Regions from separate parts of the Roseburia sp. AF15-21 genome, predicted to be linked through region 1. Evidence: a T-box and tRNA genes for the amino acid it is inferred to sense, from the RefSeq annotation. Region 1 holds a T-box; the other regions hold tRNA genes.
What was found. The T-box of region 1 lies ahead of thrS (threonine--tRNA ligase). A T-box ahead of a tRNA ligase gene usually reads a tRNA of that ligase, here a tRNA-Thr.

Region 1 (5,010 bases):
TATGCCAAAACAGAAAACAAGCAGAGCAGCAGCAAAACGTTTCAAATTAACAGGAACAGGAAAATTAAAGAGAAACAAGGCTTATAAGAGACATATCTTAACAAAGAAAACAACTAAGACTAAGAGAAATCTTAGAAAACCTGCAATGACAGATGCAACAAATGTTAAGAATATGAAGAAGATTTTACCATATTTATAAGAATTGGTTAAGGAGGAATAGAACATGGCAAGAATTAAAGGCGGCTTAAACGCTAAAAAGAAACATAATAGAACATTAAAATTAGCTAAAGGTTACAGAGGAGCACGCTCCAAACAGTATAGAGTAGCAAAACAGTCTGTCATGAGAGCCTTAACAAGTTCTTATGCAGGAAGAAAACAGAGAAAGAGACAGTTCAGACAGTTATGGATTGCCCGTATTAACGCAGCAGCAAGAATGAATGGATTATCTTACAGCAAATTTATGTATGGTTTAAAATTAGCTGGTGTTGATATGAACCGTAAAATGTTAGCTGAGATGGCTGTAAATGATGCAGAAGGATTTGCAACATTAGCAGAGCTTGCAAAAACAAAACTTGCTTAGTTTTAAGAAGTGGACAAGTTATAAAAGAGGATTGTGGTTATTCGCAATCCTCTTTTTTGATGTTTGGTTCATTTGAAGTTTTTGCGGAAGCATCCTGCCCGGAAGCTTCTTTTTTGATGGAATCCAAATCTTCTCTTAAAGAGTAATGATTCTTAAGTAAGCGGTATACCATGGTATAAGCCCAGATGAGAACCGGGACAACCACAGTGGCATAGATGGAAGCCTTAAGACAGTTTGTGGCAAAATCGCTTCCAATCAATGCAAAAACAAGAGTGGAAACATAGAGGGCAACTAAGAGTACAACACCGATAATTGCAAGAATCTGTTTTGTCTTTTTCATATATGACCTCAACTTTCTTTGATGACCTGTTTTTAGAAAAAAGCAATATACATTATTTTAACATTTGACAGCAGATAGTCAATCAGAAAATGTAAAGTTGCAGAGGATAAATACTTGAAAAAAGCACAAAATATGCTATACTGAAACAAGCGTTATACGACTAAATATGGATTAAAGGATGGATATGAACAATGGCATTATTAGAAGAATGGCAGAAGATTGCTTATGATCAGCAGGCAGATAGAGGAAAATTACAGAAGTTCTGGCAGAGATATTTTATGTTAGAGAAGGGCGTATATGAGAAGCTTTTAGCAAACCCGGATGAGAAGGTAGAAGGAACTGTAAAAGAGCTGGCAGAGAAATACGACCTCAGCATTATGGATATGACTGGATTCTTAGATGGAATCAATGACAGCCTGGTAACACCAAACCCAATTGATACTATGGAAGAGGATACCAAGGTAAGCCTTGCATTCGATAAAGAAAAATTATACAAGAACATGGTAGATGCCAAAGCTGACTGGCTCTATGAATTACCACAGTGGGATGAAATTTTTGATGCAGATACCAAGAGAAAGCTTTATTTAGAGCAGAAGAAATCCGGCACTGTTGTAGTTGGAAAGAAAGTCGGAAGAAATGATCCGTGTCCTTGTGGAAGTGGAAAGAAATATAAATTCTGCTGCGGAAGATAAGAATAAAATATTTTGGAAAACATTTGGAAAATATTTCGCAGAAAAACTCTTTACATAGCAGAAAAAAGAGTATACAATAGCTTTTGTCAAAAGGACAAAACAAAGAAGAGACGAGTAGCATGACAGGAAGTCAAAGAGAGGAATACATCTGGTGAGAGTATTCTGATGGAGTGTAATGTGAAGACCAGCTCTGAGTGACCCCAATCCGGTCCGGTGATTCCGTTATCATCAGAATGAGCGGTTGTACGATAAGTACAGCAAGCAGGGTGGAACCACGATAGAGTATCGTCCCTGATGCATAAATTTTATGCATCAGGGATTTTTTACTTTACAGTTATTAATACTAATATAATAAGAAAAGGAGACTTGAACATGAAAATCACATTAAAAGATGGCTCAGTAAAAGAGTACAGTGAAGCAAAATCAGTCTATGATATTGCAGCAGATATCAGCGAAGGCCTTGCAAGAGTTGCATGCGCCGGTGAAGTAGACGGAGAAGTGGTGGATTTACGAACCGTTCTTGACAAGGACTGCAATTTAAATATTATAACAGCAAGTGATGAAGAAGGATTAAAGGTAATCCGCCATACTGCATCCCATGTGCTGGCTCAGGCGGTAAAGAAATTATTCCCGGATGCAAAGATTACGATCGGACCGGCAATTGAAGATGGATTCTATTATGATTTTGATCATGCCCCATTTTCAAGAGAAGACCTCGATAATCTGGAAGCAGAGATGAAGAAGATTATCAAGGAAGGTCATGAATTAAAACGATTCACACTTCCAAGAGAGGAAGCAATCAAATTCATGCAGGAACGTAATGAGCCATACAAAGTAGAACTGATTGAAGAATTACCAGAGGGAGAAGAAATTTCTTTCTATGACCAGGGCGGCTTCGTAGATTTATGTGCTGGCCCACATCTGATGACAACCAAGGGCGTAAAGGCATTTAAGCTGACATCATCTTCCATGGCATATTGGAGAGGTAATTCTGACAAAGCAAGATTACAGAGAATTTATGGTACTGCTTTTAATAAGAAGGAAGAGTTAAAAGAATACTTAGAGAAATTAGAAGATGCCAAACGCCGTGACCATAACAAACTTGGTCGTGAAATGGGATTATTTACCACTGTTGATGTTATCGGACAGGGACTTCCTTTATTTACACCAAAGGGAACCAAGATGATTATGAAACTGCAGCGTTGGATAGAAGACTTAGAGGATAAAGAGTGGGGTTATGTACGTACCAGAACTCCGCTGATGGCAAAGAGTGACCTCTATAAGATTTCCGGACACTGGGATCACTACATGGATGGAATGTTCATTTTAAATAAGGACAGCGACGACAAAGAGACAATGGCACTGCGTCCGATGACCTGTCCATTCCAGTATTATGTATACATGAATGAACAGCACTCTTACAGAGATCTGCCATATCGGATGTCAGAGACTTCTACATTGTTCCGGAATGAGGACTCCGGAGAGATGCATGGACTTACCCGTGTCAGACAGTTTACTATTACAGAGGCACATATTATTCTTTGCCCGGAACAGGCGGAAGAAGAACTTACCAGATGTACTGAGCTTTGCCATTATGTAATGACTACACTTGGTATCGATGGAGATGTTACTTACCGTCTGTCCAAATGGGATCCGAACAACAAAGAAAAATATCTGGGCGACGAAGCATATTGGAACAGTACCCAGCAGTATCTGCGTGATGTTATGGATAAGAATGGCATCAAGTATACAGAAGCAGATGGGGAAGCTGCATTCTACGGACCAAAGATTGATATTCAGGCAAAGAATGTATATGGAAAAGAAGATACCATGGTTACCATCCAGCTTGACTGTGCAAGTGCAGAGAAGTTTGGCATGTACTATATCGATGAGAAGGGTGAGAAAGTACTTCCTTGGATTATCCATCGTACATCCATGGGATGTTATGAGCGTACCCTTGCATGGCTGATTGAACATTATGCAGGAAAATTCCCAACCTGGCTTTGCCCGGAACAGGTAAGAGTATTGCCGATTTCTGAAAAATATGCAGACTATGCAGAGCAGGTAAGAAAAGAATTAGCAGCTCATGATGTAGATGTAACGGTTGATAACCGTTCTGAGAAAATCGGATTCAAGATTCGTGAAGCAAGACTGGATAAGCTGCCGTACATGCTGGTAGTTGGTCAGCAGGAGGCAGAGGACGGAACCGTATCCGTAAGAAGCCGTTTTGCAGGAGATGAAGGTGTAAAACCTTTAGGAGAATTCATTGATGCAATCTGCGAAGAGATTCGTACAAAGGAAATCCGTAAGGAAGAAGTTGCAGAAGAAAAATAAAAATGCAATAAAATCTAATTTTTAATTTTATTATTTATATGGATTTAAAAAGACTGTTGCTGGTATTTGCACCGGACAACAGTCTTTTTTGCTTTACAGGAAAGCGGCCGCCGCAGGCACGAGAATGTGTCAAGATACATTTTTTTACATGAAGTTGGTAACATAAAAAGATTTCCTTTGGAGATACTAAACATGTAACGAAAGAAAGGAGATGATTTTTGTGACAGAATTAAAATGTTCTGTAAGAAGCTGCAGTTTCCAGAAAGATGATTGCTGTTGCCGTGGAAATATTACGGTAGAGGGTGCACATGCAAACCGCAACAGCGAGACAAGCTGTGGAAGTTTTGAAGAGAAGAAAAACTGTGGATGTGCCAATTCGACCGGTAAACCGCCTAAGATGAGCGATGTTACCTGTGAGGCAGTAAACTGTAAATTCAATGAAGGAAGAAAATGTCATGCAAAAGACATCCAGGTAGCCGGAACGAATGCCTGTACCTGTATGGAAACAGAGTGTGCCAGCTTCTGTTGTTCCTAAAAAGTGGAATATCAGTAAGTTTTAGCAAAATATTTCTGTGTCTACTCTTAACAGATTGGACACAGAAATTTAGAAGAATCTTAAGAAAAATACTATTGTAAATGAGATGAAAGAAAGTATAATGTGATTGAAGCATAAATAAAGCAGAAGTAATGTGTAAGGTGTAGATGGTAAACAGGAGGAAGCAAATGAGAAAAAAATCACATATTTTGCTGGCACGTTATATTGCAAAGAATACAGAGGATGAAGAACTTAAGAAACATAGACTGTCTTTTTATATTGGCAGCATCCTGCCGGATTGCAAACCATCTTTTGTATATAAGAAACATGAAATCAATGGGACGTTTCCGGATGTGAAAAAGATGGTGAATCAATTGATTTTCGGTAAACAGCAGGGGAAACTGACCCGTAAACGCCGGTATTATATGAATCTCGGGCAGGTAACGCATTATGTAGCTGATTATTTTACTTATCCGCATAACAAGATTTATCCGGGAAACTTAAAGGATCATTGTTCCTATGAAGAACA
Region 2 (5,010 bases), on a different contig from region 1:
TATTTATTGACATTTATCATTCTATTTTTCTATTCTGTGTTATCTGCAATGCTTTTGCCAGTATCTGCTCCTCCGCTTCGCTCGGATTGTTCCGATACATTTCCTCTGGAATATCCAGTGAAAACCGACCTAATTCCTTGATTTTCTCATCTATCTGTTCCCACAAATTCTGTCGTATGTCAAAAAGTTGTAAGATATAGCTTTTTCTTTCTTCTGTGCTTCATTTAACCGGATTTTCTGTGCTTTTAATGTATTTCGGAATGAGTTATACACATCCGCTTCCACACTATCCACATCTGTGCTTTCTTCAATTACTGGAGTGGCAATTTCCTGCACGATTCTTACCATATCTTCATAAGATACATTCTTTGTATCCTTCAGGTATGCAAATACCTTCGTCAGATTATCCGCCAGTTCCTTCGCATTGTAGGTGCTCTTATATTCCTGCTTGACCTCTGATGCAATCTTTCGCATGGTCTTTTCATCTATAGTCACGTTCTTAAGAGATTTAAAGCCATCCTCAATAATAGAGCCCATCTCTTTTTTCTGTATCAGAATACTCCTCGTCCAGGATTGCCATAAGGTCTTCGTCAATATCTATTGAGTATCTCTTCTCTGGGTTATCTGTAATACTTTTGCCATTATCTGCTCTTCTGCTTCTGATATATTGTTCAGATATACTTCTTTCGGTATCTCGTATGCGAACTGAATCAGTTCTACCACTTCTTCGTCCGTTTTCAATGCGTTGGCTACTCCCACTATTATATTTGTATCTACCCCACAAAAATCCAATCCCTTTATCAAATCCTTCATTGGTTCTGTAATTTTTCTTGAACCTTCCACTTTTCATTACCTCCTCTATATCGTCATGATATAATTCCACGTCATACTGTGCCAGCACTTTGAACTTATTTGCATTTTTATCCGTCACCTTATACAGATAAAAATACTTGTCCGAAAATGCAGGATTGATTTTTCTGCTTATAAAATCTTTACTGTAATTATTTTTCTCTACTTCTGATGCAAGTATAGCATATTCCCTTTTGCTAATGTAAACTTCTTTACTATTTTTTAAGATTGCATCTACATCAATAGAAAATACTGTATCCTGTTCAACTGCGGCTCTATTTACAACTTCCTTTCTACTAACTTTTATGGAATAATGTTCGCCCTCTTCTGCTGTTGCATTTCCCTATTTATAATTTTCCTGCGCCTTTGTCAGCTCATCCAGAAACATATCGCGGATTTCCTGTGCTTCGATTGCTTCTGCTCTCAGTGCTTTCTTTGCTGTGCTGGATAATACATGCTCATTCAGGTATGATGTGATTTTGTCGTAAACTCCCTTGAAGAAGTCAGCAATCGTCTTGAGAATGCTCTTGTGCTCACTCTCTGTCATATTCTCTGACATATATTTAGAAAACGCTTCCACTCCATCTTTGTCCGCAAACAGTCCTGCTACATAATCGAATACATATTCATTGGCAGAATCCTCTCTTTTTCTGTCGCTACGCCTTCCGCATTTTTCACTCTGCCTGCCTAAGTTCTTCCAGGCTCTTTCTCTCTCCGCCCGATTCTCTCGTTATTGCACCGCTCCGTGTATTCAGTTTTCTTTCTGTTGTTAAGGAATCCTCTTAAACTAAGTGTAGAACTTCTGCCAGCTAATGTGCTTGATATACTTCTAGCTGTTCCACTATAAGCACATACACCATGCTTTATGATTTAAAAGTTGATGTAAAAGAAGCGTCTCGGATTATGGGTCATTCTAATGTCAGAATTACGCTTTAGCAATTTCTTTACTCGATACTACTCGATAATTATTTTATCCAGTTTGTACTTGCTTGTACCTATTATCAAAAAGGCTGTAACCCTTGATTTATCAAGGATTACAGCCTTTTTTCCTGTTAAGCTGGCAACGGGAATCGGACCCGTGACCTCCGCACTACCAATGCGACGCTCTACCGACTGAGCCATGCCAGCAATTCTGTCGGAACTAATCCCGACTTGTAATACTATACTATAGAGAGCTATGATTGTCAATACTTTTCTACAGCATAATGTCAGATTTTTCTTTGCTATGCTCAATCTTCATATTTAACTTCCGGAACGGAATTGCAATTACAAGTCCAATCAGAAGTGAGATTATAATATAGATGCCTAAGATGCCAATGCATTTCCAATAAGTCATTCCATACATACCACCGATAGTCTCCCGGAGTGCATCCATTCCATAAGGGAATGGGAAGAAACGGTAAATCCGCTGATAGATTGCCGGCAGTACTTCGATTGGGAAGGAACCGCCTGCTCCTGCTACCTGGATAACCATAATGACTACCGCCAAAGCCTCTCCGACATTTTCAAAGGCTACCGTTAATGCATACATAAATAAGGTAAATACAAAGCTGCAGCATGCGCAGGCAAGCCAGAATAAGAATGGGTCATGGCATTGTATCTTAATATAAAACAAATCTCCCAGTGCAGTAATCAATGCCTGCACCTGTCCAATCAGGAAGAATGTAATATATCTTCCAAAGAATTTCTGGTAAGGTTTTGCATCCGGTATTTTCTCATCCGGAAGTACCTTTACATGAATGATTGCCACCAGAATCAACGCACCTACCCACAATGCCAGTACCGTATAGAACGGTGACATTGCCGAACCATAATTGGAAATCGGATAAATCTCTTTCGTCTCCATATTGACCGGAGAAGATAAGAAATCTCCTAACAAAGTCGGGTCGGTCTCTAAGATTTTCATCAAAGCCTGATACTGGTCACTGATTTCCAGAGCACTGAGACTTGTAATCACACTGTCAAGTCCGGTCTTCATTTCCTGTGCTGCTGCCAGTGAATCACTTAAGCTTTCATTTCCCTTATCGAGGGTTTCACTATAAGCATCCAATACTTCCGATACTTCATCAAAATCTCCATCGACACCATTTAAAATTGCCTGTGTCTGATTCAGTGACCCCTGCATGGACTGAATGGTTGTCTCCAGCTGACCTTTTACCGAATAGTCAAACGTATCTTTTAAAGCTTTTATTTTGGTCTTACAGGAAGTTATTTCGGTAGATATTTCAGTGTTTAAAGTATCCTTTGCAGTATTTAAATCTGTGACATTATTCTGGACACTGTTTAAATCTGCTTCAATTTTATCTAACTGTGCTTCGATTTCTGCAATCTGACCGGAAACACTTTCATCATCCTTCCAGTCTGCCACACTGTTTTCAAATAACTGACGGATCAGCGGCATCATATTAATTGCGCTCTGCAGTCCGCCGGAAGATAAATCACCATAGTTATCCAACTGATCTAAGGCATTCTGTATCAGCGTATTGATGTTGTCAAGGCTGTCGGCTGCTGTATTAAGATTTGCTGAAATAACCTCAGCCAAAGCACTGGCATTAAGGCTGCCGGAATTCAATGCTCCCTGCATGGTATTTACCGTATTCGAACCATCATCTACCATTGTATTCAGATTCGGCAGCATAACTTGTGTCGTATCAATCAGGCTGGATGCCGAATTGGTAATGCTGACAAAAGAATTCAGCAATGCAATATAGCCGTCCAAATCTCCGCTTAAATCATTAAGCTGTGTCAGAAAAAGATTCATCATAGAGCCGGAATCCATTCCATTTTCTACCATGACATCATTTACCTTTAACATGACTTCTGCCAGAGTGCTGACAAAGGTTGCATTAACCTGTTCCTGCACTGCCGTTTTTGCCTTGGATGTAATCTTTGGTGCAATGGCATTTTTCTTCTCATTTTCATAATAAATAATCTGCGGATTCTGTACTTCTCCGTTAAGGAAGCTTATCATTTTCTCGGAGAAATCCTCCGGAATAATCAGTGCCGCATAATATTCACTGCTGTATACACCGTCGGTTGCTTCATCCATGGTATCAGTAAACTGCCAGCCCATAGTCTGATTGGCTTTCAGGGCATCAATGACGCTGTCTCCGATATTTAAAGACAGACCTCCCATGTCAATTCCCTCATCTGCGGAATATACTGCTATCTTAAGATTTGATGTAGATTCCGGTCCATACGGGTCCCAGTTGGACAATATATTAAACCATGCGTACAGTGACGGAATAATAGAAAGACCTATTACAATAACCACTGCTACCACATTTGTGCTGACTCTCTTAAAATCCCGGTAAAAGATTCTAAAAATATTTTTCATGTGCTATCCCTCTGCTACTCCTTTGTGTTATCTGTTAAAATTTCCTGCTCTGCCGTCTGAAGTACGGTACGAATTCGTTCCTCTACCTGGGCAATTCCATCGCCAATCAGTGCATCTCTCTCCTGCTGCTCCCGGTTAGAAATCTCATTTAATTTTTCCTGTAATTTATAGTCCGAATATTCTACAAAAATTAAATATCCTGCCAGAATAAACAGCGATACAATCCACAGAATCAAAAATACAATTTTTGAGCTTTCTGTCCAGAATAACAATGCCAGGAAAATCAGTGGAATAATGATAAGGCACCGCAATCCGATGCGGATACGTTTCTGATTCTTCTTATGTATCTCCTGCTCATAGCCTAAAAGCATGTCATAAAGCTTTTCATAATCTTCTTTCTTTTCCATCCGCTCTTCACCTGCTCTCTTACATCATCTTCGTATCTTTCATTCGTTTTTCCACAAAATGATTGATACCCATAAATGGTACGCGAATCAGCAGTCCGATCAACAATGCCGCTACTGCGAAAATCAACAGCTCTGCCAGATTCTTCTCATAGACTCCGCCATACATGCCGCCAATAGTTTCACGCATGGCATTAATTGCATATGGGAATGGGAAGAAAATATATACCCGCCGATAAAATTCCGGCAATATCTCAATCGGATAAGTTCCACCGGAACCTGCAATCTGGATAACGACCATTACAACCACCAGTGCTTTTCCGATGTCTCCAAAGGAAAGTGTCAGCGCATAGATTAATAGGGTAAAAGTAAAACTCGTCAACGATGACGCAAACCAGAACAGTACCGGATTCTTCACCT
Region 3 (5,010 bases), 170 kb from region 1:
AAGTAAGCGGCAGAATGATACGGAAGAAGGTGATAAAACTGTTGGCACCTAAATCCCTTGCCGCATCTATGGTTTCTTTGCGGATACGTACTATGGAATTGTAAATCGGCATAATCATAAAAGGAAGAAAATCATAAATCATGCCAAATACAACGGCTCCCTGGGTATTTAACATATGAAGCTTCGGGATGCCAAAAATGGAAAGGAATCCATTGATAATTCCGTTATTGGAAAGCAACATCTGCCATGCTAAAATACGCAGCATGAAGTTCATCCACATTGGCAGGACGAAGATAAATACCACAAAGCTCTGATGCTTGATATGAAGACTGTTTAATATCATGGCAAGCGGGTAGGAGAGCAGGAGACAGACAACCGTACATAAGATACCAAGCTTCAAGGAAAGCAGGAGTGCTTTTATATGTACCGGGTCTGCAATTGCAGCAATATTTGCCCAGGTAAAACCACCGTCACTGTTGGTGAATGCGTAATATAATATCATCAGAATCGGAAGTACAGTAAATCCAATAATCCAGACCAGATAAGGTCCGGCTAAAAGTCTTTTTCTGGCATTATGCATCGAGTTCCACCGCCTTTTCGTCACTGGATTCCGGTTTATGCATAATCTGGATATTGAAAGGAATTACCTTCATTCCCACATGGCTTCCGGTTTCGAAATATTTGGTGGTATGAACAAGCCATTCATATCCGCCAGCCATAATTTCGATTTCGTAGTGGACACCCTTGAAGATAACAGAAGTAATATCACCATCCATAAAACCGGTGCCGGCTTCTACAATCTCAATATCTTCCGGGCGGATGACTACGTCTACCGGTTTATTATTACCAAAACCGGTGTCGACACATTCGTGCTTGATGCCTAAGAAGCTGACTAATTTATCCTCAATCATGATACCGTCAATGATATTGCTGTCTCCGATAAAGTCGGCAACGAATGCATTTTCCGGCTCATTATAAATATCTTCCGGAGTACCAATCTGCTGGATATAGCCCTGATTCATGACAGCAATGGTGTCTGACATGGTAAGGGCTTCTTCCTGGTCGTGGGTAACATAGATAAAAGTAATGCCAAGTTCATTTTTCAGACGAATCAGTTCGTACTGCATGTCCTGACGCATTTTTAAATCCAGTGCACCCAAAGGCTCGTCTAAAAGGAGCACCTTTGGTTCATTTACAATGGCACGGGCAATGGCAATACGTTGCTGCTGGCCACCGCTTAAGGAATCAATGCTGCGGTTTTCATAACCGTCTAAGTTTACAAGCTTTAAGGCATATTTGATTTTATCCTGAATATAAGCCTTGCTTTTCTTGCTGATTTTTAACCCAAAAGCAATATTTTCTGCAATGCTCATATGGGTAAAAAGTGCGTATTTCTGGAATACAGTATTTAATTTACGCTCATTTGGCGGAAGAGAAGTAATATCTTTTCCATCAAAAATAATACGTCCGGTGTCCGGTGTCTCAAAACCACCGATAAGACGCAGGGTAGTAGTCTTTCCACAGCCGGAAGGTCCCAGCAGTGTTAAGAATTCGTTTTCCTTTACATAAAGATTTAAGTCATCCAAAATCATATTTCCGTCATAAGTTTTGGTAATATTTTCTAATTGTATTAATTTCTTGCCCATCATAACCTCCTAAAAACTTGGCGGGTTTGTAACCCAGATAAGAACGGCATCTTTCCTGCCGGTATTTTCGATATGGTGCTTTTTATTGGACTTAAGATAAAAAGACTCCCCCTGTCTTGCAGTATAAGTACGGGTACCATATATGATTTTAATGGAGCCCTTAAGTACATAGCCGAATTCTTCTCCCTCATGTGGAAGATAGATGTCTGATGTGCCGCCGGGCTTCAGCGTCAGTCGTACCGGTTCCATCATATCTTTCTGGGCACCGGGAACCATCCATTCGATTAAGCTCCTGTGTTCCGCATCTTCTTTTTCAAAATAATCTTCATTTTTAAAGACAAGCTGTGCAGGTTCATCATCTGCAAAAAATTCTGCCGGCGTAGTGCCGAGACACTGGATAATATCTAAAAGTGTACCCACGGAAGGAGACGTAAGATTACGCTCTAACTGGGAGATAAATCCTTTGGATAATTCCAGACGGTCAGCCAGTTCCTGCTGGGTGAGACCGTAGAGAATCCGCAGCTCTTTGATTTTATTTCCAATATCCATTTTGTACTTCCTTTCCATGAAAAGTGATTTTACATAGTTTTTACAAAATGAAGCTAATAATGTATTTGAAGTTTAATAATAATAAACTCACTAAGGAGTATTATGAGAAATTGAAAGAGAAATGTCAATACTATTTTTAGATTATTTTTAGACAACAAAAAAAGCTCCCGAGGGGACTCGAACCCCTGACCTACGCATTACGAATGCGCCGCTCTACCAACTGAGCCACGGAAGCAGAATAATCTGGTTATATGCGAAATAAAATATTTTCCTCAGACAACCCTTTATTTATTAAAATCATACTATAATATTATATATAGAAAAAAATAAATTTGCAATGTTTTTTTGAAAAAAGTTGTTCTTTCAAAGGTTACTTGGTATAATGGGCGTAGATGTGTAAGAACCGGAGAAAGATGAACCGGCTTATGAAAAGGGAAATCATTACAAGGAGGAAGTTTTTTTCATGGAAGTGAAGGAATTTGTTTCAGGGGGAAAGAAAACTGAGGACAGTAAGAAGAATATGAAGAAGAAAATTAACAGCGCAAAGAAAAATTATGCAAAGAAGAACAGTCAGTTTACGATTGCAGAATTAAAGGAAAACAGCACGCTGATTATGTTATGTGTATTTGTGGTTCTTGCCGTATTGGAAATTGTGCTGGGTATACTGGTATGGAAGATACCGGTAGTGAGCGTATGTATTGTAGTGTTGATTGAAGCGGGACTTGCTGCATGTCTGCATAACCTTCCTGTCTGGCTTCATGGAATTGTTGCAGCAGCAGAGATTGTCGTTGGAATAATTTCCGGTAAAGTAATATTTATGCTGATTGGAATTTTATGCTATGGGGCAGCTTTGTTTGCATTGAAATTCCAGAAGGAAAATAATCCGCTTTCTATATTAAAATAAGAAGAAATCATACCAGGAGATAAAACATGGATCCCTTACAATTAGTAGAGTTATTAAGAGGACACAGAACTTATATTCAGACACATAATTTTCCAGATCCGGATGCGATTGCCAGTGCCTTTGGCTTACAGCATTTTTTAAATTACCATGGGATTAATGCAGATATCTGTTATGATGGCAAGATTGAACGCCTGAGTACAAGAAAGATGTTTGACACATTTCATATTGATATTTTGTCTAAAGAAGATTTGGATGATATGAAGAAAGAGGACTATATTGTTACCGTAGACTCCCAGAAATATAATGCGAATCTGACCGATTTTATCGGAGATGAGGTGGCATGTATTGACCATCATCCGACAGTAATTGCCTGTGAATATGCTTATAAAGATGTGCGCCGTGTAGGAGCCTGTGCCACAATGATTACAGAGTATTTTTATCTTACCAATACACCAATGAGCCGGGATGTGGCGGCAGCACTGGCATATGGCATCAAGATGGATACGGATGACTTTGTCCGTGGTACAACAAAGCTTGATGTGGATATGTTTGCATACATTTATCCAATGGCAGATGTGGAAGAGTTAAAATCCATGTATGTAAATGTAATGGAGTTTTCTGATTTAAAGGCATATGGTGCGGCAATCGATAATATCCACATTTATGATGATGTGGGATTTGCATCGATTCCGTTTGATTGTCCGGATGCGCTGATTGCAATTATTTCAGACTTTATTTTGTCTCTTGATGTAGTTAATATTTCCGTGATTTATGCAATCCGTTCTGATGGCATTAAGTTTTCTGTCCGGAGTGCATTAAATCATGTAGATGCCGGAAGAGTTGTAGCAAAGGCATTAGCAGATTATGGAAATGGTGGCGGACATCCGGCAATGGCTGGCGGTTTCATTCCAAAGAAGAATATGGAAAAGTTGGAACCGGACCGGGATTATAAATTAGAAATGCTGTTCTTAGAGCAGATCAAGGCAGAAGAAGGAAGGTAAGATACCATGGCAGAAAATCAGGTGAAGATAACCTATCATATTTATCTTGAGGCAGAGGATGTATCCCAGTCGAGAATTTTATCCAGTACCTCTTATGTAAAGAACTTATTTAAAAATTGCGGCAATCATTATTTTCAGGGTGTAGACTTTGATGATGAAAGTGATTTGGATGATTTTACCCTGCGTCTCTTTGCGGAGCAGGAAATCTTAGAAGAAGAGTGCAGCGTAGAGGCAGATGCAAAAGACTTTCCGGCAGATATGGCAGAATTCTTGGATAATATAGCCCAGGCACATTCTTTCCTTGATATGGAAGGTGATTTTACCGTGGAATATCAGGGCGAGAAAGTAAGTTTTAAGTTTGCTTCTGAAGCAGGAGCAGATTACTGTGACTTTGAAGAAATCGAAGAAGCATAAAAATTCATAAGCAATTTCCTGTAAAGTAAGAAAGAGAAAGGCAGTATGAAGAGCAGGTGCAATTCATACAGCCTTTCTTTATTTCCTCTTTAAGCAGAGCTTCTCAAAACTTCCAATCAGCTGATAGAGCAGCATGGCAATGAGACAGAGAATCAGAATCGATAAGATGACCCAGTCTAATTTAAAAACCTGGCTGCCATAAATAATAAGATAGCCTAAGCCTTTTTTTGCTGCAATAAATTCACCGATGATAACACCAACCAGACAAAGACCGATGTTGACTTTCATAATAGAAAGCAGGGTGGGAACACAGCCCGGCAGCATAATTTTAAACATGACATCATTACGGGTGCCGCCTAATGTCTTTATCAGAAGAATCTTTTCTTTATCCATATCACAAAAAGCAGTGTAAAGACTCAGAATAGAGCCAAAGATAGATACGGACATACCGGTGATGATAATGGTCTTGTAATTGCCGCCCAGCCATACAATCAGC

Region 2: it has a tRNA-Thr gene. The T-box ahead of thrS (threonine--tRNA ligase) is inferred to sense a tRNA for this amino acid. The anticodon was not compared.
Region 3: it has a tRNA-Thr gene. The T-box ahead of thrS (threonine--tRNA ligase) is inferred to sense a tRNA for this amino acid. The anticodon was not compared.

Annotation. Positions count from the first base shown of each region.
Region 1 covers NZ_QUHG01000001.1:555,440-560,449, reverse strand. The annotation lists gene rpmI (50S ribosomal protein L35) at 2-199, shown strand; gene rplT (50S ribosomal protein L20) at 224-580, shown strand; gene DWW33_RS16185 (hypothetical protein) at 618-920, opposite strand; gene DWW33_RS02715 (SEC-C metal-binding domain-containing protein) at 1,112-1,612, shown strand; T-box leader at 1,706-1,908, shown strand; gene thrS (threonine--tRNA ligase) at 1,985-3,946, shown strand; gene DWW33_RS02705 (DUF1540 domain-containing protein) at 4,167-4,481, shown strand; gene DWW33_RS02700 (zinc dependent phospholipase C family protein) at 4,670-5,010, shown strand, end outside.
Region 2 covers NZ_QUHG01000002.1:27,458-32,467, reverse strand. The annotation lists gene DWW33_RS15620 (hypothetical protein) at 17-166, opposite strand; gene DWW33_RS03120 (hypothetical protein) at 151-594, opposite strand; gene DWW33_RS03115 (hypothetical protein) at 598-843, opposite strand; gene DWW33_RS03110 (hypothetical protein) at 1,193-1,408, opposite strand; tRNA gene DWW33_RS03105 (tRNA-Thr) at 1,905-1,977, opposite strand; gene DWW33_RS03100 (YhgE/Pip domain-containing protein) at 2,045-4,186, opposite strand; gene DWW33_RS03095 (hypothetical protein) at 4,201-4,593, opposite strand; gene DWW33_RS03090 (YhgE/Pip domain-containing protein) at 4,613-5,010, opposite strand, start outside.
Region 3 covers NZ_QUHG01000001.1:383,617-388,626, reverse strand. The annotation lists gene DWW33_RS01895 (ABC transporter permease) at 1-580, opposite strand, end outside; gene potA (spermidine/putrescine ABC transporter ATP-binding protein) at 573-1,646, opposite strand; gene DWW33_RS01885 (helix-turn-helix domain-containing protein) at 1,656-2,195, opposite strand; tRNA gene DWW33_RS01880 (tRNA-Thr) at 2,358-2,430, opposite strand; gene DWW33_RS01875 (hypothetical protein) at 2,659-3,099, shown strand; gene DWW33_RS01870 (DHH family phosphoesterase) at 3,126-4,100, shown strand; gene DWW33_RS01865 (hypothetical protein) at 4,107-4,514, shown strand; gene DWW33_RS01860 (ABC transporter permease) at 4,593-5,010, opposite strand, start outside.